2 regions of the Hydrogenovibrio sp. genome follow, and region 2 is predicted to be linked to the other one. Evidence: riboswitches for the same ligand, from Rfam matches in the RefSeq annotation. Region 2 holds a riboswitch; the other holds the start of a gene.
What was found. A riboswitch is a leader RNA that binds a small molecule or an ion and turns the genes downstream of it on or off. The one in region 2 is predicted to bind thiamine pyrophosphate.
Positions count from the first base shown of each region.

Region 1: linked by a shared signal. The riboswitch ahead of thiC (phosphomethylpyrimidine synthase ThiC) and the one ahead of AC0KH7_RS10970 (TonB-dependent receptor) in region 2 are both predicted to bind thiamine pyrophosphate.

Region 1 is NZ_OZ223196.1:75,374-85,978, reverse strand. It holds gene aroE (shikimate dehydrogenase) at 1-557, shown strand, start outside; gene AC0KH7_RS00370 (putative bifunctional diguanylate cyclase/phosphodiesterase) at 554-2,470, opposite strand; gene AC0KH7_RS00365 (gamma carbonic anhydrase family protein) at 2,474-3,016, opposite strand; gene AC0KH7_RS00360 (CopD family protein) at 3,215-3,679, opposite strand; TPP riboswitch at 3,843-3,973, shown strand; gene thiC (phosphomethylpyrimidine synthase ThiC) at 4,211-6,100, shown strand; gene AC0KH7_RS00350 (FAD-dependent oxidoreductase) at 6,114-7,196, shown strand; gene thiS (sulfur carrier protein ThiS) at 7,236-7,436, shown strand; gene AC0KH7_RS00340 (thiazole synthase) at 7,438-8,274, shown strand; gene thiE (thiamine phosphate synthase) at 8,312-8,986, shown strand; gene thiD (bifunctional hydroxymethylpyrimidine kinase/phosphomethylpyrimidine kinase) at 9,000-9,854, shown strand; gene rrtA (rhombosortase) at 9,820-10,407, opposite strand; gene AC0KH7_RS00320 (YbaN family protein) at 10,419-10,605, opposite strand, start outside.
Region 2 is NZ_OZ223196.1:2,317,470-2,328,074, forward strand. It holds gene AC0KH7_RS10935 (penicillin-binding protein 1A) at 1-1,137, shown strand, start outside; gene AC0KH7_RS10940 (fructosamine kinase family protein) at 1,179-2,051, shown strand; gene adk (adenylate kinase) at 2,458-3,105, shown strand; gene AC0KH7_RS10950 (FMN-dependent NADH-azoreductase) at 3,282-3,890, shown strand; gene mgtE (magnesium transporter) at 3,961-5,322, opposite strand; gene rimK (30S ribosomal protein S6--L-glutamate ligase) at 5,641-6,546, shown strand; gene AC0KH7_RS10965 (succinylglutamate desuccinylase/aspartoacylase family protein) at 6,574-7,641, shown strand; TPP riboswitch at 7,786-7,889, shown strand; gene AC0KH7_RS10970 (TonB-dependent receptor) at 7,960-10,086, shown strand; gene AC0KH7_RS10975 (hypothetical protein) at 10,147-10,425, shown strand; gene pnuC (nicotinamide riboside transporter PnuC) at 10,415-10,605, shown strand, end outside.

The DNA.
Region 1 (10,605 bases), 2.2 Mb from region 2:
GCGGAAAAACCCTCGGCGACAATACCGACGGCGTCGGCTTGGTCATGGACATTGAAATCAATGCCGCTTGCCCGTTTCAAGGCAAGCAGGTTTTGATTCTCGGCGCCGGCGGGGCTGTGCAGGGCGTGCTGCAACCCATTCTGGAAAAACAACCAGGCCTGGTGCATATTGCCAATCGCACCGCCAAACGTGCCGACGTTCTGGGGCAACGTTTTGACACCGATATTCCCGTCACCGCCAGTGGCTGGGAAGACATTCCTTGCCCGCCCGGCGGGTACGACATCATTATCAACGGCACCTCGGCCAGCTTGGACGGCAAATTACCGCCGGTGAATGGAGACGTCGTCGGGGCCACCAGTTTGGTGTACGACATGATGTACGGCACGGAACCGACCGTTTTCATGGATTGGGCGAAAGGATTGCAACCCGAGTGCACCACTCGAGATGGGCTAGGCATGCTGGTCGGCCAGGCGGCCGAAGCGTTTTATCTATGGCGCGGTGTCCGGCCGGAAACCGCCAGCGTCATCGACGAGGTACGGCGTTTAATGAACGCTTAACCATTCTCTTTTTCCAGGCCGGTGCAATTCATATACGGGCAGAAATCGGCTTCCGACATCGGTTTGGCCAATAAGTAACCTTGCAAGATATCACACCCGGCTTCCGCCAATATCGTTTTCTGATTGTCGGTTTCCACCCCTTCCGCCACCACTTGTAAATTCATAATATGCGCCATTTGGATGATTTCAGCAATCAGCGCTTTTTCCTGTTCGTTTTCGGCAATGTTCTGCACAAAGGATTTATCGACTTTCAACATATCGATACACCCTTCTTTTAACACCGCAAAAGCCGAATAGCCGGTACCAAAATCGTCCAGCGCAATGCCAATCCCTAGGTTGCGCAGTTCGGTTAAGACATTAATGGCCTGCAGATTGCCACCGATGAACAACGACTCGGTCACTTCAATCTTCAATAATCTCGGCGGCAATTGATGACGATCCAGCAACGCTTTCATATTCTCAACGAAACCGATTTCCGACAGTTGATATGGCGACGCATTCACCGAAAAGTACACATTCTTTTGAGCGCAACGTTCATGCAGGGTTTTCGCGATAATAATGGCATGCTCCAAAATCGAATCGCCCAACTTACCGATCAGATTGGCGGTTTCCGCCAAAGGGATAAATTCGTCCGGCGAGACCCAACCCAGTTCTTCATCATGCCAGCGTGCCAAACACTCCACCCCCATTAAGTGGCCGGTCCGGGCACAGAATAACGGCTGATAAAACGGTTTGATACGGCGCTCTTCCACTGCTTTGCGCAAGCGATTTTCAAGCAATAACAAGCGTTGGTGATGGTCATCCACATGACCGGCATAACGTAAATAAGACACGCCCTGTTTTTGTTTGGCCATATGCATAGCGGCATCGGCGTACCGAATCAAAGTTTCCACATCCTGTCCGTCCTCCGGCGCCAACACCCAGCCAAAAGACGCCGAAACGTGCAGGTTTAAACCATTTAGTTTCATCGGCCGTTCCACCGCGCTCAAAAAGCTTTCAACCAACCCCTCAACCTTCGTTTCATCGGCGACGTCCGGTAAAATCACGACAAACTCATCACCGCCAAACCGGGAAATCAGCGAACCATAAGGGGCAATCAGCTCCAGACGGTCACGCACTTTTTTCAACATCAAATCCCCAACCGAATGCCCCAACGAATCGTTAATGGTTTTAAAACGATCCAGGTCCATCATCATCAAGCAAAAACGGGCACCCGAGTTTAATAAGCGATCCGCCTCAGCACTGAGGTGACGACGATTCGGCAAGCCCGTCAAAGGGTCCTTCAGCGCCAACTCTTTCATCGTGGTGGATTGGTTCACCTGTTCGGTAATTTCCGCATTGGTTGAACTGTACCCGATGATTTTTTTGCCATCTAAAATCGGCCGGGTCACATGGCGTACCCAAATCAACCCTTTATGCTTCGTGGTCAGCCTTACTTCAATTGCATCCGGCATTTGGCCGGCCGCCACCGACTTTTCATAAGCCAGCCACTTCGGAAAATCTTCTTCATACACCAAATCCGCAAACAGGTTGGGCGTTTGATAAAACGTCTTTACATCGTACCCCGTCATATCGGTGATGGCGGATGAAATGTAACGGTAACTACGATCAAGATTTTGCAGGTAAGCAGCTTCTTCGGCCATTTCCACCAATGACGCAAAGGTCATGTTTTTAGCGCGCACTTCGTCGCTGAGAATTTTTTGGCGAGCGATGAAAAAACCCGCTACGATGCCAACCAGACTGGGGATGACCAGAAAACGCGGTCGAAAGGCCTCTTCATACAGAAAATCCAACTGAACAGCCGCCAACAAGATGACCACCAACCAGCCCATGAAGGTATAGCGAAAGTATGTTCCGAGTTCTGCCCGCCAGGCATTCGGGTGGCCGAGTTGACCATTTAAAGATGCATTCATGATTCAGAGTTCGTCACAACCCGCCTGTTGGAAATCGTTTTTCAATTTCACATAATGTTCCGCGGAGTATTTGAAAAACGCTTTTTCGTCATCGGTTAAAGGGCGCAACTTTTTCACCGGCGAGCCGACATACAAGTGGCCGGACTCCAGCACTTTACCGGCCGGCACCAAACTGTTGGCCCCCACCAACACATGCTTCTGCACCACCGCATTATCCAGCACCACCGCGCCCATACCGATCAGGCATTCGTCCTCGATGATACAGCCATGCAAGACCGCATTGTGCCCCACCGTCACATCAGCGCCGACAATGCAGCGCGACCCTTTGGTGATGGGCGAATCATGTGTGGTATGGCAAACGGTGCCGTCTTGAATATTGCTGCGAGGCCCAATTTCAATGGCATTCACGTCGCCACGCAAAGTGGCATTCGGCCAGATGCCAACGTCCTCGGCCAAAGAACACTGGCCAATCACCACGGCAGACGGGTCCACCCAGGCACTTTCGTCAAGGCTGGGGGTATGATTCTGATAACGACGAATCGACATAAATCTTTCGACTCCAAAGCTACGCAATTAATCTGAATGATTTAACACTATAACGGGTTTTCAGCCCTTTTAAAATCGCTTGTTTTAAGAATTTTTTTATCCGGTTATCAAGCGTATTACAAAGTCCTAATAAAATCATAACGATATCAAAAACGCCCAGGCCTGGGCATTTTCCTTTAACGCCCTTAACGCCGGCGCTTACCCCCAATAAGGCCCGGAAGCACCGATTACCGCTTCCAACACGCCCAACGACAGATTGATGGCAATCACCGGACGCATTTTACCGTTCATCACCTGCCCAGCTTCGGCAAACTGCCCCGCCTGCACATAATTTCGAAACGTTTTGAAAGGGCCGAAGTACAGCCAAGCGAACAAACCGATCATCAGCCAACCCACCCATTGCATGGCATGCAAGTAGAGCGGTACGACGTTCAAATCGCCGAAGCGCGTCACCCAATCCCAATAACCGGAAATCACCAGCAAGACGATAAAGCCCCACACCCAAGGGAAAAAGCGACCGAACACATCGGCCCACAGCGTCAAACGCTGTGGCGGTTCCAACGTCATCGCCGCCGGGCGCAGCACCCGATAAGCCAAGAAAATACCGCCTACCCATAAAACCGCTGCCACCGTGTGCAATGACGTCGCAATAATCGTATCCATATCCCTTTCCTGAACTCTTTTTATAATGAGTGACTTTCTAATCTTCCCCCATTATCCACACCCCCCGAATTTGTGCAATAAAGTTTAACTCTATGATAAAAAAGCTATTTTTTAAGTGTTTTTAATTTAACTCGTTTTTACATTCGCTTCTGATACAATGGCGTTTCATCTCTCGGGGTGCACACCTAAGTGCTGAGACGACTAAGCGGAAAGGGCAATTCGCCCCTCCCGGCTGTCGGGCCCGTTGAACTTGATCTGGTTAAAGCCAGCGTAGGGAAGAGAAGATTTCTTTGGGAACGAACGCCCTTGGCGAACGTGCCCCTTTGATTGCTTTGGAACCTGCGTCGGACTGTCCGAATCGCACCCGTGTCGCCGAAGCAATCGTCCGACCTGCCGATTCCAAATTTCCGACCTTACTCCGAGCAAAACATCTTGTTGAATCGTGTTCACTGAAACGGCTTAGCCGTTGCGGTTTCACGCCTGATTACGCTGTGTTTTTCCCCCTTTGAACGCAACAAAAGCGAGGAAAACATGACTGCATTTAAACACGCCCTGCCGGCGTCCAATGACATTCTGACCCGAGAGCCGTTACCGGCCTCCCAAAAAACCTATACCCCCGGCGATATCCATCCGGACATCCGTGTGCCAATGCGCGCCATTCAACTTACCAACGGTGAAACCGTCACCGTTTACGATACCTCCGGCCCTTATACCGACCCGGCCATCGAGATTGACGTCGCCCAAGGCATTCCTGCCATCCGCAAACCTTGGATTGAAGCCCGTCAGGACACCGAAGCCTATGACGGCCGCATTATCGATCCGAAAGACAACGGTTACAGCAACCGCAGCCAAATGGAAACCGCCATTGCCGGTGCTTCCAGCCTGATGCGCCAACCGTTGCGCGCCAAAGCCGGACAAAACGTGACCCAACTGCATTATGCCCGCCAAGGCATTATCACGCCGGAAATGGAGTTCATCGCCATCCGCGAAAATCAGCGCCGTGAACTCACCCGTCGTTACCTCAACGACGCCGAGCGCGAACACCGCTTGAAAGGCGAACATTTCGGTGCCAATCTGCCGGAAGACATCACACCGGAATTTGTACGCGACGAAGTCGCCGCCGGACGCGCCGTCATTCCATGCAACATCAACCACCCGGAATCCGAACCGATGATTATCGGCCGCAACTTTCTGGTGAAGGTCAACGCTAATATCGGCAACTCCGCCACCACCTCGTCGATTGCCGAAGAAGTCGAAAAAATGGTCTGGTCCACCCGCTGGGGCGCCGATACCGTTATGGACCTGTCCACCGGCAAAAACATCCACACCACCCGCGATTGGATTCTGCGTAATTCACCGGTGCCCATCGGCACGGTACCGATTTATCAGGCACTGGAAAAGGTCAACGGCGTCGCCGAAGACCTGACCTGGGAAATTTTCCGCGACACCCTCATCGAGCAGGCCGAGCAAGGTGTGGACTACTTCACCATCCACGCCGGTGTCTTGCTGCGTTACGTACCGATGACTACCAAACGCGTCACCGGCATCGTTTCCCGCGGCGGTTCGATTATGGCGAAATGGTGTATCGCACACCACCAGGAAAGCTTCCTTTACACCCATTTCGAAGACATCTGCGAAATCATGAAGCAGTACGACGTTTCCTTCTCACTGGGTGACGGCTTGCGCCCCGGCTCGCTGGCGGATGCCAACGACGAAGCGCAACTGGCGGAACTCGAAACCCTCGGCGAATTGACGAAAATCGCCTGGAAGCACGATGTCCAAGTCATTATCGAAGGCCCAGGCCACGTACCGATGCACATGATTAAGGAAAACATGGACAAGCAATTGGAATATTGCCACGAAGCGCCTTTCTACACGCTTGGCCCTTTGACCACAGACATTGCACCCGGTTACGACCACATCACCTCCGGCATCGGCGCCGCCATGATCGGCTGGTTCGGCACCGCCATGCTGTGTTACGTCACCCCGAAAGAACATCTGGGCTTGCCGAATCGTGACGACGTCAAGGAAGGCCTCATCACTTATAAACTGGCCGCCCACGCCGCCGATGTCGCCAAGGGGCACCCCGGCGCGCGAGCGCGAGATGACGCCCTTTCCAAAGCCCGTTTCGAATTCCGCTGGGAAGACCAGTTCAACCTCGGCCTCGACCCGGAAAAGGCACGCGCCTTCCACGACGAAACCCTGCCGCGTGATTCCGCCAAAGTGGCGCATTTCTGCTCCATGTGCGGGCCGAAATTCTGCTCGATGAAAATTTCGCAGGAAGTGCGAGACTACGCCGAACAACAAGGCCTATCTCACCAGAAAGCGGTGGAACAAGGCATGGCGGAAATGTCGCAGACCTTCAAGGAAAACGGCAGCGAAGTCTATGTGAACGTCGAAGACATCACTTTGTCCAGCTAAGCCGGAGGCTGCCATGAAACACGTCACTAAGCAACACCTCGGCATTGCCGGGGCCGGCCTCGTCGGCCGGGTGCTGGCGCTGAAACTGTTGGCGCAAGGGCATCGCGTGACCTTGTTCGAAAAGGATTCCGACGAATCCGAAAACGCGGCTGCACGGGTCGCCGCGGGCATGCTGGCGCCATTTGCCGAACTGGAAACCGCCGAATCGGATATTTTCGATCTCGGACAGCGTTCCATCCAAATTTGGCCAGGCCTGCTCGAACAACTCGGCATTCCCGACGCCCTGCAACAGGCCGGCAGCGTCATCACCGCTCACCCGGCGGACATGGCGGAACTGGAACGGTTTATGGCGCAATTGCGCGCCAAAGCCAAATCGCCCGACGCCGCCGAGTCGATTCAAGCGCTGGACCCAAATGCCCTTCAGCAACTGGAACCGGATTTAAGCCATCATTCGCGTGGCTTTTTCCTGCCGAGCGAAGGTCAGGTCAATGCCCAACGCTTTATGGATCGAAGCCGAAGCTACCTGCGTGAACACCCGGAGGTCATTTGGCACACCCACGCCGAAGTCACCGGTCTGAAAGACGGATGCATTCACGTCGATTCGAACCCCTTCACATTCGATTGGGCATTCGACACCCGCGGGCTCGGTGCAAAAAAAGAGGTCACCGACTTGCGCGGCGTACGCGGCGAAGTCTTCTGGTTGGATGCTCCCGATGTCAAACTGACCCGACCGGTGCGCTTAATGCACCCGCGTTACCGCATTTACATCGTACCGCGCCCGTCCGCCGATACGCCGCACCGTTACGTCATCGGCGCCACCGAAATCGAAAGCGAGGACATGAGCCCCATGTCGGTACGTTCCAGTCTGGAACTGCTGTCGGCGGCCTACAGTTTGCACCCCGGTTTCGGCGAAGCACGCATCGTCAACAGCCTGACCAACTGCCGCCCGGCATTGGACGATAACCTGCCGTCGATTCGGCATGAACCGAGAATTACTCGAATCAACGGATTGTATCGCCACGGCTATCTCCTGACGCCCGCCGTGGTGGAACAGGCGCTGATGGAAAGCGGTTTTGCCGGCGCGGATGCCGCTTAAGACGGCTGAATGCGAAAACGCACAGAATAGGAAACAACTATGACACTTTTGATTAACGATCAACCGCATGCTTTCGATATTCCGCCGAATTTGCAAGCGTTACTGGAACAACTCGGCTACCAACCGAACCAGTTTGCCGTGGCGGTCAACGAAACCTTTGTCCCTCGCGGCCAATACCGCGAAACAGCTTTACAAGACGGCGACCGCATTGAAATCGTCGCGCCGATGCAAGGAGGTTGAGATGCCGGCACAAACAAGTTCAACACACACCCTTTCCACGCAAAACGAGATGACTTGGCACATCGGAGGCGAAACCCTGAACAGCCGCTTGTTGATCGGCTCCGCCCTGTATTCATCACCTCAGGCGATGCAAGCCTCCGTGCACGCTTCCGGTTCGGAAATCGTCACGGTGTCCCTGCGCCGTCAGGCGGCGGGTGATGCCGCTGGACAGGATTTCTGGCAACGCATTCAAGACCTGAACGTCAAGGTCCTGCCGAATACCGCCGGTTGTCACTCCGCCAAAGAAGCGATTACCACCGCGCAAATGGCACGCGAAGTCTTTCAAACTCACTGGGTGAAACTGGAAGTCATCGGCGACCAATACACGCTGCAACCCGACCCTTTCGAACTGGTCAAAGCGGCGGAAGCGCTGGTCAAGGACGGTTTCGAGGTATTCCCATACACCACCGACGATTTGGTGTTGGCGCAAAAACTGGTCGATGCCGGTTGCCGGATTCTCATGCCGTGGGGCTCACCCATCGGCTCGGGCAAAGGACTGATGAACCCTTATAACCTGAGCATCTTACGAGAGCGCTTTCCGGAATTGAATCTGATTGTGGACGCCGGTATCGGCAAACCGTCCCATGCGGTTCAAGCGCTGGAAATGGGTTACGACGGTGTTTTACTCAATTCCGCCGTGGCCTTGTCACCGCAACCGGAAAAGATGGCGCGCGCCTTCAAAGCGGCGGTGGAAGCCGGTTTTTACGGCCGTCAAGCCGGCACCATGCCGGAACGCAACCTGGCGGCGCCGTCCACTCCGGTGGTCGGCACGCCTTTCTGGCACCAAGATCAATCTTAGATCTAGTGTCATCCTAACGAAAGCAGGCCTGGTCAAAATGCAGTTTCCATCTTGCCAAATGCCCGAGCAACCGCTGGGGCTTTATCCGTTGGTCAACCGCGCCAAAGACGCCGCTTTGCTTTTCCAAAACGGCATCACCACTCTGCAAATTCGCATTAAGGATTTGCAGGGTGAGGCGTTACGCCAAGAGCTCGCCGCCACCGTACGCTTGGCGGAAACCTACAATGCCCGTTTGTTCATCAACGATTACTGGCAAATCGCCATCGAACTGGGCGCTTACGGCGTTCATCTCGGCCAGGAAGATTTGCACACCGCCGATGCCCAAGCCCTGTTTAAAGCCGGTTTACGGCTTGGCGTCAGCACCCACAATCCGTCGGAAATCGAAACCGCCTTACCGTTACAACCGTCGTATCTCGCCATCGGCCCGATTTTCGGCACCCAAAGCAAACAACTCGATTATCCGGCGGTCGGTTTGAATAACCTAACCCATTGGAGCCGTTCGCTGCCAATACCGGTGGTCGCCATCGGCGGCATTGGGTTGGAACAACTCGGGCCCGTGGTGCAGGCCGGTGCGAATGGCGTGGCGATGATTCAAGGGTTACAATTGCATCAAGCCGACTGCGCCGAACACCTCAACACCCTGCAAACCCGGTTTGCCGAAAACTACCAGGCCTGGTCGAAAAGGCCCAATGACGAGACAACCTTTCGATAAGGAATAAACCTGTATGCGTCCCACCACACCAACCGTTTTGACCATTGCGGGTTCCGACCCTTACGGCGGTGCCGGCATTCAAGCCGATCTGAAAACCATCCACGCCTTGGGCGGTTACGGTTTCAGTGCCATTACCGCGGTGACGGCACAAAATTCACAGGGCGTACAGCAGGTGGAAGCCTTATCGGCGGAGGCATTACATCACCAATTGCGGGCTTTGTTCGAGGATGTGCAAATCGACGCCGTCAAAATCGGCATGCTTGCCAATGCGGAATTGATTGAGGTAGTGGCCGCGACGTTGCAACGCCATCCACCCAACGCCGTGGTGCTGGATACGGTACTGGTCAGCTCCAGCGGCCACCCGTTGTTGGCGACCGACGCCGTCAGCACCCTAGTGGAAAAATTGTTTCCGCTGGCCGACGTCATCACCCCCAATTTACCGGAGTTGAATCACCTGTTGAACCGTGCGCCGGAAACGCCGGTAGACGACCTGATTGAAATCGAAAAGACATTGTTTGACATGGGGGTTCAAGCCGCCGTCCTCAAAGGCGGCCACAGCAACGACGCCGACACGGCAACCGATATTCTGATTCAGTCAACCCGCGGCGTTAAGTCCGAACCGAAACGCTTCTCCAGCCCGCGGGTGTCCACCACCCACACCCACGGTACCGGCTGTGTATTTTCATCCGCCATCGCCACCGGCCTGGCGCAAGGCCAAACATTGGAAGAGGCCGTCGGCAACGCCAAACGGCATCTAACCGATTGGTTGAGTCAGTCGGAGGACCTGCGTTTTCAATATCATTCTCAATCCACAGCCAACCGAAAAGAGCCCATCAATGTCGTTTGTTCAGATAAGCTTCAAACATAATCCACACGGCCGCTAACCCTAAGCCATATAGGTGAGCAATGCTAATCACTTGACCTCCGATGAGTTTTTGTTCCGCAGCTGGGACCCCGAATTTCCATTGCCATAACGCCCAGAAAAAAATACCGACAAGCATCAATAAAGAAAACAAATCTTCTCGTAAAGGCCAAAGCGCCAGCAAAAACAGTCCATACAAAACGCCTGAAAATCCGACATATTGACTCACTTCGTGATTAAATTGCCAAAGCAATATACTGATACCGAGGCTGAGGAACGCCAATTGAGCCAGCAATTTCAGACGGAAAATCTTCGGATTCAATAGGCCGCACACACTGAGTCCCGCCACGTTCAACCAAACGTGCGGCCAGCTCAAATGCACAAAATGGGCAGAAACCAGACGCCAAATTTCACCGGATGCCAAACCCGATTGCGAATAGGATAAGGGGGCCTGCAATTGCCATAACTGTAAAAACAACATAAAAACCACCAGCCCAATCCAACCTAACCAAAAGTCGAACGTAAACGGTGCTTTCCGCAAGGCTATCGAATCCTCCATACACTCTTCCTTTAGGTTAGTTCAAGCTCTTCGCCCGGTTCCGGCTTTAACCACAACCAAACAAGCACACCGGCCATGCAAAGCAAGGCTAAAGTTCCCCACACACCTAACGGGAAATGAGTCACGATCATCAAAACGGCTGCCAAACTCATCGTAAAAGTAGCCATCCATTTTGCCTTGCGTGGTAATTGCCCCTTT
Region 2 (10,605 bases):
GTGATTTATCTGCAAAAACTCGACGGCCAATGGCGTTTGGCGCAAGACCCGAAAACCGAAGCCGCCTTGGTGTCGGTTGACCCAAGCAACGGCCGCATCATTTCATTAGTCGGCGGGTTTGATTATTTCCGCAGCAAATTCAACCGCGTCATCCAGGCAGTGCGTCAGGTCGGTTCCAATGTGAAACCCTTCCTCTACTCCGCCGGTTTGAACAAAGGCCTGACCGCCGCTACCATCATCAACGATGCGCCGGTGGTCTTCCACGACCGCGCGTTGGAAGACACCTGGCGTCCGGAAAACTACTCCGGGCGTTTCTATGGCCCGACCCGTTTGAGAATGGCACTGGCCCATTCTCGAAACCTGGTTTCGATTCGACTTTTACAGCAAATCGGCATTCGTTACGCGGTCAATTATCTGGAACGCTTCGGCTTTCCGCCTGACCAATTAAATGCCCATCGTGACCTGTCACTGGCACTTGGCTCCGTCCAACTCACGCCGTTGCAAGTCGTACGCGGCTACGCTACCTTTGCCAACACCGGTTATTTAATCGAGCCGTACCTGATTGAATCGGTGCAAGATTTCAGCGGCCAGACCATCTACCAGGCCCAACCACAACGCGCCTGTAACGCTCAATGTGTGGAAGACGACCCGCAAAATGCGCCGCGCGTCATCACCCCGCAAAATGCCTACATCATGACGTCGATGATGCAGGACGTCATCAATCACGGGTCGGGGCGCAAGGCCAAAGTATTACAGCGTAACGACATCGCCGGGAAAACCGGCACCACCAATGATCAAAAAGACGCCTGGTTCTCTGGCTTTAATCCGGACATCGCCACCACCGTCTGGGTCGGCTTCGACACCCCGACCACACTGGGACGTTCCGAAGTCGGCGGCCGCGCGGCCTTGCCGATTTGGATCGATTATATGCGCGAAGCCTTAAAGCCTTACCCAAATGCCCCTTTCGGCTTACCGGAAGGCTTAGTGAATGTGCCGATTGACCGTTCAACCGGCCTGGCGGTTCCGGCGGATACTCCGGGTGCGTTCTTTGAAATTTTCCGCGAGCAGAATGCGCCGGAAATTCCCGACATCTCCGAGACCAAAATGGAGCAAATCACCCAGGAACTGTTCGACTGATCGGTCACAGTTCCGACCGCACATTCAGCAAAGGAGTGACTATGAACTGGCAAGCCCTTTCCGAATCCATCGCCCTGAGCACCGGGCGTCCGTTCGACATCGAAAGCGCCGCACCGGTCTCGGGCGGTGACATCCATCATTCCTACCATCTGCACACCGCGCAAGGCGAGTTTTTTCTCAAGACCAACCTCGACCACCTGTCGCACTTGTTTGAAACCGAGGCCAACAGCCTCAATGCCTTGGCAAACACCCTGAGCGTACGAGTTCCGAAAGTAATCGCCACCGGCATCGAAAACGGCCAGGCCTGGCTGGTTTTGGAATATCTGCCACTGACGTCACGTGGCGACGACGAACAGCGCGGCAAAGACTTGGCCTTACTGCACCACCAAGTCAACCCAGACAAGCGGTTCGGTTGGCCGGAAGACAACTACATCGGTCATACCGTGCAACCTAATACCTGGTCCGAAGACTGGGTGACGTTTTACGGGCAACAACGACTGGCACACCAGCTCACCCTGGCGCACGAGCAAGGCGCGTCCGATAGTCTGGTGGAACAAGGACACGCCTTAATTGAAGTCTTGCCAAAGTTTTTCGACGACTACCAACCGGAAGCCTCGCCCTTGCACGGCGACCTCTGGGGCGGCAACAGCGCCTTTACCACTGACGGCGAGGCGGTGTTTTTCGACCCGGCCAGTTACTACGGCGACCGCGAAGCCGATTTGGCGATGACCGAACTGTTCGGCGGTTTTTCACCCGAATTCTATGCCGGTTATAACAGCGTTTTCCCGCTGGATAAAGGCTATGTCAAGCGTAAAGAGCTTTATAACCTCTACCATGTGTTAAACCATTTCACACTGTTCGGCGGCGGTTATCAACAACAGGCCGACCGAATGATTCAAAGCCTTTTAAAATGACCCTCTAAAGTGAGCCTCTTCATCGGTGAACGGGGATGTTGACTCTCCATCTGCTCGGTCCAGAATTAATGGAGGTTCCCTTGTTCAATTTGATAAAATAGCCGCCACTGACATCGGGCACCTCGAATACCCTCCAGTGAGATTCTGCGGGACTAAAAGGCCGCTTATTCTAGGCGCGGCTCGCCGACCTTAGTCACTCTAAGGTCAAGAGTCGTAACAACGAAGAAGCGGCCTTTTAGCCTCGCCCGAAGGGGCTTAGCCAAGTTCGTCAGCTCGGCGTTATGACGCTTTGAAATGTCTAGACATTCCTGCAGCGCCATGCCTTGACCTGACAAACTTGGCGTTGCCAGAATCCACTGGGGGGTATTCGAGGTGCCCTATCTACAACCTAAAGCGAGAACTGATTATGAAATTTATTCTTCTGGGCGCTCCCGGCGCCGGAAAAGGGACGCAAGCCCAATTCCTGACCAAAAAATTCGATATTCCGCAAATCTCCACCGGCGACATGTTGCGCGCCGCCATCAAGGCCGAAACCCCGCTTGGAAAACAAGCCAAGGAATTCATGGATGCCGGCAAACTGGTCACGGACGAAATCATCATCGGTCTGGTCAAAGACCGCATTGCCGAGCCGGATTGTGCCAACGGCTTTCTATTGGACGGTTTCCCAAGAACGGTGCCGCAAGCGGATGCATTGAAAGCCGCCGGTGTCGACATCGACGCCATTATTGAAATCGATGTGCCGGATTCCGAAATCGTCAACCGCATGGCCGGCCGCCGTGTGCACCCGGCATCCGGCCGCACCTACCACCTGACCTACAACCCGCCGAAAGAGGAAGGCAAGGACGACGAAACCGGTGAAGACTTGATTCAGCGCGACGACGACAAAGCCGAAGTGGTACTGGATCGTTTGAAGGTGTATCACGAACAGACGGCGCCTTTAATCGGTTACTACACCGATGAATCGGCCAAAAACCCGGCATTGAAATACATCAAAGTCGACGGCACGCAAGCCATCGACCAAGTGGAAAATGCTATTCTGTCCGGTTTGAAATAAACCGGCACGACTTTTCGCCCGGTCGCATCTGTGACTGGGCCGCCCGCTCTTCTCCCGCTCTATTGTTGCTATAAAAGCAACAGTTATTTGCTTTATCGCTGGTTTATTCACATTTTGTTTCTTTATACACTGTCATCAGAATATGCAATGAACGCTACGTTTCAGGAGAAACCACTATGACCCGCTTACTTCGTATTGACAGCAGCGCCTTATCCCAAGGCTCTCATTCCAAAGCACTGGCCGATTATTTCCTATCGAAATGGCAAAGCCAGAACCATAACGCTGACATCCAAACAGTCGACTTGGCCGCCACGCCACCGCCGCACATAGACCAGGCGATGATCGGTGCCATGTACACGATGCCGGCTGAACGCGACGACGCACAAAAACGCGCTTTAACCCTATCCGAACAATACGTGGCGCAAGTCCGCGCCGCAGACACCATCGTACTGACCAGCCCGATGTACAACTTCGCCATTCCATCCACTTTAAAGGCGTATTTAGATCACATTCTACGTGTGGGCGAAACTTTCCAGTACGGTGAAAATGGTCCGGAAGGCTTACTGAAAGGGAAAAAAGCTTATGTCTTCATCGCATCCGGCGGGGATTACACGCAACCGCCAATGGACGCGCTGAATTTCGTCAAGCCTTACTTGAAAACCGCCTTGAATTTCATCGGCATCGAAGACATCACCTTTATCGAAGCCGCCGGCATGGGCATGGGGGAAGACGCCGTTGCCAAGTCCATCGACGCCGCCAAAGCGCAAATCGATTCTTTGTTGTAATCGCGCTCTTCAATCCGTGATGACAGAAACGCCCAGGCCTGGGCGTTTTGGGAATTCGGTTTGCAACCCTTTAATGCAGAATCAGCACCGTTGCCAAACCGAGGAAGGACAAAAAGCCGACCACATCCGTGACCGTGGTGAGAATCACCGCGCCGGATAAGGCCGGGTCGATTTTCATGCGTTTCAATATCAACGGAATGGCGATGCCCGACACGTTGGCGACGGTCATATTGATGACAATGGCCAACGTAATGACCAAGCTCACAATCCAGTTATCAAACCATAACTGAGCAATCACGCCCACGACCAACGCCCAGACCAGGCCGTTCAACACCCCGACCCAAAGTTCTTTATTGAACAACCACCAACGGTTATTCCCCCCGACCTGCCCCATGGCCAAGCCGCGAATAATCACGGTCAATGTCTGACTGCCGGCAATGCCGCCCATGCTCGCCACCACCGGCATCAACACCGCCAGCGCCACCACCTGCGACAACACCGCTTCAAACTGACCAATTACATACGCGGCCAAAAACGCCGTCGCCAAATTGATTCCCAGCCAAACACCCCGGCTTTTGGCACTGGTCATGACCGGCGCAAACAACTCTTCATCATCTCTGACCCCGGACATCCCCAATAACGTGCTATCTGCATCCTCACGGGTGATTTCCATAATATGTTCGATATTTAACTGCCCAACCAGCAAACCATCCGCATTCACCACCGGTGCAAATCGCAATTCCTTGGAACGCAACACCACCGCCGCATCGTGTATGTCCATTTCATCCAACAACGAAATCGACTGATGCATGAACTCCGAAACCTGCGCTTCCTGATTGTTTTTGACCAAATCCACCAGGCTCAAGGAACCGACCAGACGGTTTTCCTTATCCGTCACCATGAACTCCTGAGAACGCTCGTCCAACAGCCCTTTGATGCGAATATAACGTTGCACGGTTTCCAAGGTCACGTCTTCTTTGACGTTAACGGTATTCGGATCCATATAACGGCCCACCGAATCATCGCCATAAGCGTGCAACACCTGTACTTGTTCGCGGGTACTGTCGTCCAGATTGTCAATGACCGCTTCTTTGACCGACTCTTCGACCGTATCGAGAATCTCGGCAATGTCCTGCGCATCCAGGTCTTTGGTCAAATCGGAAACCACTTCGGCTTCCATATCGGACATTAATGTCGCCCGAACGTCTTCACCGACTTCGGCCAACACTTCGCCTTTCAATTCATCCGGAACACATATCCAAATCCGCTCACGGGCATTGGCGGGAAAAGATTCCAGCAAATGGGCGATTTCAATATCACTCTGCTCATCAAAGAACTCACAGACTTTGTCCTGATCGCCTTCGCTTAACAAGGCTTGAAGTTCGAGCAATTTTTCGTCGGAATTTGAAGGTTTTTCGTCGCTGGCCGTCATGAGGTCATTTTCTTTATGCAAGTATATTGAAACAAGGTTATCGGTTTTAACAACGCTGGGTGCGCGCCGCTCTCTTTATACCTTAAAAGCCCCCGAAACTAAAGCCGTAATCATCAATTATTGATTCATATCCGCCTCATTCAAAGCGTAAAAAAAGAGTATGAATTGCATCCTATTTGGCATAGAATCCATTTAGAAGGTGTCTTCCAGTTCACACTCAAAAACTCGCTATCGAATTCGGGCTTAAACGACCAATGCCGAGTTCGAACGCCCTTAAAACACGTCCATTGCAACACCGTACGACGGAAAGGTTTGCTTATGAAAATTGCCATTCTATCGCGCAACGCTAAACTCTACTCCACCCGCCGCTTAATTGAAGCCGCTGAAGAGCAAGGTCACGAAGTGCGTGTCATCGACGCTTTGCGATGCTATATGAATATTTCATCAAACCACCCGCAAGTCCATTACAAAGGCGAGATACTGGAAGGGTTTGACGCCATTATTCCCCGCATCGGGGCCTCCGTGACCTTTTACGGTACCGCGGTTTTACGCCAATTTGAAATGATGGGCGTTTACCCGTTAAACGAATCGGTAGCCATTTCCCGTTCGCGCGACAAACTGCGCAGTTTGCAACTGTTGTCGCGCCGTGGTGTTGGCCTGCCGGTCACGGGTTTTGCCCATTCGCCGGACGACGTCAATGACCTGTTGCAAACCGTTGGTGGTGCGCCGGTGGTCATCAAACTGCTCGAAGGTACCCAAGGGGTCGGCGTGGTGCTGGCCGATACCCACTCCGCCGCCGAGTCGGTCATTCAGGCCTTTAACGGCTTGAAAGCCAACATCCTGGTCCAGGAATTCATCAAAGAAGCGCGCGGCGCGGATTTACGCTGTTTCGTCATCGGCGGAAAAGTCGTCGCCGCCATGAAACGCCAGGCCAAAGACGGCGAGTTCCGTTCTAACTTGCATCAGGGGGGCAGCGCTTCGTTGGTACGCATCACCCCCGAAGAGCGCGCCACTGCGGTACGCGCGGCGAAAATCATGGGACTGAATGTCTGCGGCGTGGATTTATTGCGTTCCAACCACGGCCCGGTCGTGATGGAAGTCAATTCCTCGCCGGGCATCGAAGGCATTGAAACCGCTACGAATAAAAATGTTGCCGGGCAGATCATTGAATTCATCGAAAAAAATGCCAAACCGCACCATACCAAAACACGTGGCAAAGGCTAAACCCGCCGTCACCTTTGGGAAAACACCATGAAAAAACCGACCAATCATGCCATTACCATCGGGACAGAAACCATCCATCCCGGCGAGCGAAAAACCGTCGATTTACAAGTGGGCAAGCTCTATACCCACGGCGAACTGAATATGCCGGTACAGGTGATTAATGGAAAACGTAAAGGGCCAACCTTATTTATCAGTGCCGCCATTCACGGCGACGAACTCAATGGTGTGGAAATCATCCGCCGTTTGATGAAAGTCAAAGCGCTGCAACGCCTGAAAGGCACACTCATTGCCGTGCCCATCGTTAACCTCTACGGTTTCATCAACCAAAGTCGTTATCTACCGGACCGTCGCGATCTCAACCGGAGTTTTCCCGGCTCGTCAAAGGGGTCTTTAGCCGGGCGAATGGCCCACCTTTTTTTAAATGAAATCGTCGGCCAATGCTCGCACGGCATTGATCTCCATACCGGGGCCATCAACCGCACCAATTTGCCGCAGATTCGCGCAAATCTCGAAGACAACGAAACCTTGGCCATGGCCGAAGCCTTCGGAGCCCCACTGATGATGAACGCCAACCTGCGCGCGGGTTCCCTGCGGGCCTCTGCCGTGAAAAAGAACATCCCCATCCTACTGTATGAAGCGGGCGAAGCTCTTCGGTTTGACGAATTCGCCATTCGCGCCGGTGTCAAAGGCGTGCTGAACGTCATGAAACATCTGGGCATGATCGCCCCCAGCCGCACCCCGAAGAAACCGTCTAAAAGCCCGGTCATCGCCCGTTCCAGTTATTGGGTTCGCGCACCGCACAGCGGCATTTTCCGAGCCTTGGCCAACGACGGCGACCGAGTTCAGAAAGATCAAACCCTGCTCGGCGTCATTTCCGATCCTTTCGGCGAAGCCGAGTTCGAAGTTTACGCCAATGCCAGTGGCATCGTCATCGGCCAGATGGTCATGCCTTTAGTCAATGAAGGTGAAGCGCTTTTCCACATTGCGCAATTCGCGCGTACCGACATCGCCGAAGAACGGGTCGAGTCGTTTTCGGAAGAAATTTACGGCGACGAACGCCTGCCTTACGACTCCGACGATATTCCGTCGATTTAAACGAGTAACGTAACGGTTTCCAGGTTTCGGCCAGGCCTGGCCGAAATTCATGTCATATCAACAATTCAAATCCGAACGCTTTTGCTTTATAATCGCTCCTCACGTTTTTTAGAGAGGCGCTACCGTACGAACCAGCGTCTCTGAATTTATGCCGAGGGGTGGTCGAAAGGCCTGAGATCCTGCTGAAAGGGAACCCTTATAACCTGATCCAGTTAATACTGGCGTAGGAACAGGCTGCAACACTCGATCTTAGCCCCATCCCTGGCGAATGTCCGAATTGCATACCTGTCCTTTTTGGTGAACTGAAAAGGAAGCAACATGCACCTGAAATCCATTTTATCCGCCGTGATTCCGGCGTCATTCTTATCATTCGGTTTATGGCACTCGACACCGTCTCTGGCCGAGGAAACCACCAGCGACACCAAAACGGTCAAACTCAAGCCCGTCAAAATTGAAGCCGATTTTCGTGAAGCGAACATTCAACAAAGCACCTCCAGTGTCACCGTCGTCACCCCGGTTGAGATACAGGAACGCGATGCCCAAAACATTGAAGATGTGATTGGTTTAATGCCTAACGTCAACGCGGCGAGCGGCGGTGCAACGGCGCATTATTATCAGATTCGCGGCATCGGTGAGAGAGGCCAGTTTTCCACGCCACTGAATCCTTCTGTCGGTGTACTGGTCGATGACTTTGATTACAGCCGTATCGGCGCGGCCGCAACAATGTTTGACGTCAATCAAGTGGAAGTGTTGCGCGGCCCGCAAGGCACGCGTTTTGGTTCCGGAGCCTTGGCGGGCGTGATTCAAGTGCAAACCAATGAAGCGTCTCTCGAACCATCGGCCCGAGTCGAGGCCACGGTCGGTTCACACAATACCTATGCCGGTGGCGTGATGTTGAACGGCCCAATCGTCAAAGACAGATTGGCAGGCCGCTTGGCAATTTATCAATACAATTCCGACGGCTATATTGAAAACACCCACCTAGATAAAAAGAACACTCAAAAGCAAGATGAACTGACCGCGCGAGCCAATTTAAAATGGTATGCATCCGATGATCTGACGATTGATTTAAAGCTACTACACCTCAACTTAGACGATGGCTACGATGCTTTCAGTTTTACCAATGACAACAAAACCATCAGCGACCAACCGGGACAGGACAGCCTGAAATCCGATGGCATTGCCTTAAAAGCGGATTATGCGATGACCGATTCGGTCGATATGGTGGCCATTTTGACGCAAACCGACAGCACCAGCAAATACGGTTATGACGACGATTGGACCTATGTCGGCTTTGACCCTAACGGTTACTCCGCCTTTGATTTTTACAAACGTGATCGCAAAAACCAGTCATTGGAATTGCGCTTTATGTCCTCCGAAACCGGACGCATCTTCAATGGCACAACGGATTGGGTCGGGGGCATTTATTACCTGAAGCAAGACGAAAAACTTCACCGCACCTATCCGTATGTGACGGATCCGAGCGGCAAAGAATCCAGCGATTATAAAACCAATAATCTCGCGGCCTACGGTCAATTGGACTACCATCTGACAGCGAAAGCCACCTTGATTGCCGGATTGCGTATCGAACAATTTCAGGCCGATTATGACAACTCCTATGGTTTTTCCGACTCGACGGACGAAGTCTTATACGGCGGGAAATTAGGCGCGAGCTACCAGGTCACCCCAGAACACTTGACCTTTGTCACCTTATCCAGAGGCTATAAATCGGGCGGCGTGAACGACGATGCCAGCTTGCCGAAAGATAAAATCCCTTTTGATGCCGAATACTTATGGAACCTGGAAGCCGGTTTGAATTCTTCGATGCTGAATAACCGTTTGAATACGCGTTTGAACGTTTTCTACGGGTTACGTAAAGACCAACAAGTGAACAGTTCAACCCAGCAGGTCAACTCTCCGGCATTTACGATTTACATGGATAATGCCGCCGAAAGCACCTACTACGGTCTGGAAGGACAAGCGGATTGGTTGGCATTGGATCAGTTGCGATTGCTTGGAACCTTAGGGCTATTGCAAACCGAGTTTACCGATTACACCTACGTTGACCCGAATAATCCCGCCGACGACATCAATATGAACGGGCGAGCTCTGGCCCATGCCCCGGGTTACACTTTCAGCTTCGGCGGGGAAATCTACCTAACGGATAACTGGACCATAAGCGCCAACATCGAAGGGAAAGATGCCTTTTATTTCTCAGACAGCCATGACCAAAAATCCAAAGCCTATTCCCTGGTCAACAGCGCGGTGACTTATAACCGTAAAAACTGGACGGTCACCCTTTGGGGCAAAAACCTGGGCGATACTCAGTATGCAACACGCGGCTATTATTTCGGCATCGACCCGAGAACCAATTACAGCAAGGACCTGTATACCCAACAAGGTGCGCCAAGAACCTATGGGGTAACCGTCGCTTACGATTACTGAAGATAAAACCGCAGCGAAACACGAAACACCTGAAGCCAATTCATCATTAAGGAGGTGAGCATGCCATTACAAGCATCCATTGACATCAGCATGTACCCATTGCAGGATCAATATTGCCAGCCGATTATCGACTTCATCGAGTCATTGGCGAAACGCCCGGACATCCGCATTGAACGCAATGCGATGAGCACCCAGATTTTCGGTGACTATCGCACCCTGATGGCCGCCATCACCGACGACATCGAAACCGTGCTAGCGACCCAGCCCAAAACCATTTTCGTGCTGAAACTGCTCGGCACGGATCGCTCCAAAGCGGACATTGAACGTTGTGGCGATTGACACCTTCTTTAACGGCGTTCTGAATTCCATGTCGGCCTTATCCGGCTGGGAATTCGCCGCCACACTGCTTGGCCTCGGCTATATCTTGCTTGCCATCCGCCAGTCGGTTTGGGCCTGGCCCTGTGCGTTTTTCAGTACACTGATCTATACCCTGCTGTTTTGGCAAGGGCAACTGCCGTT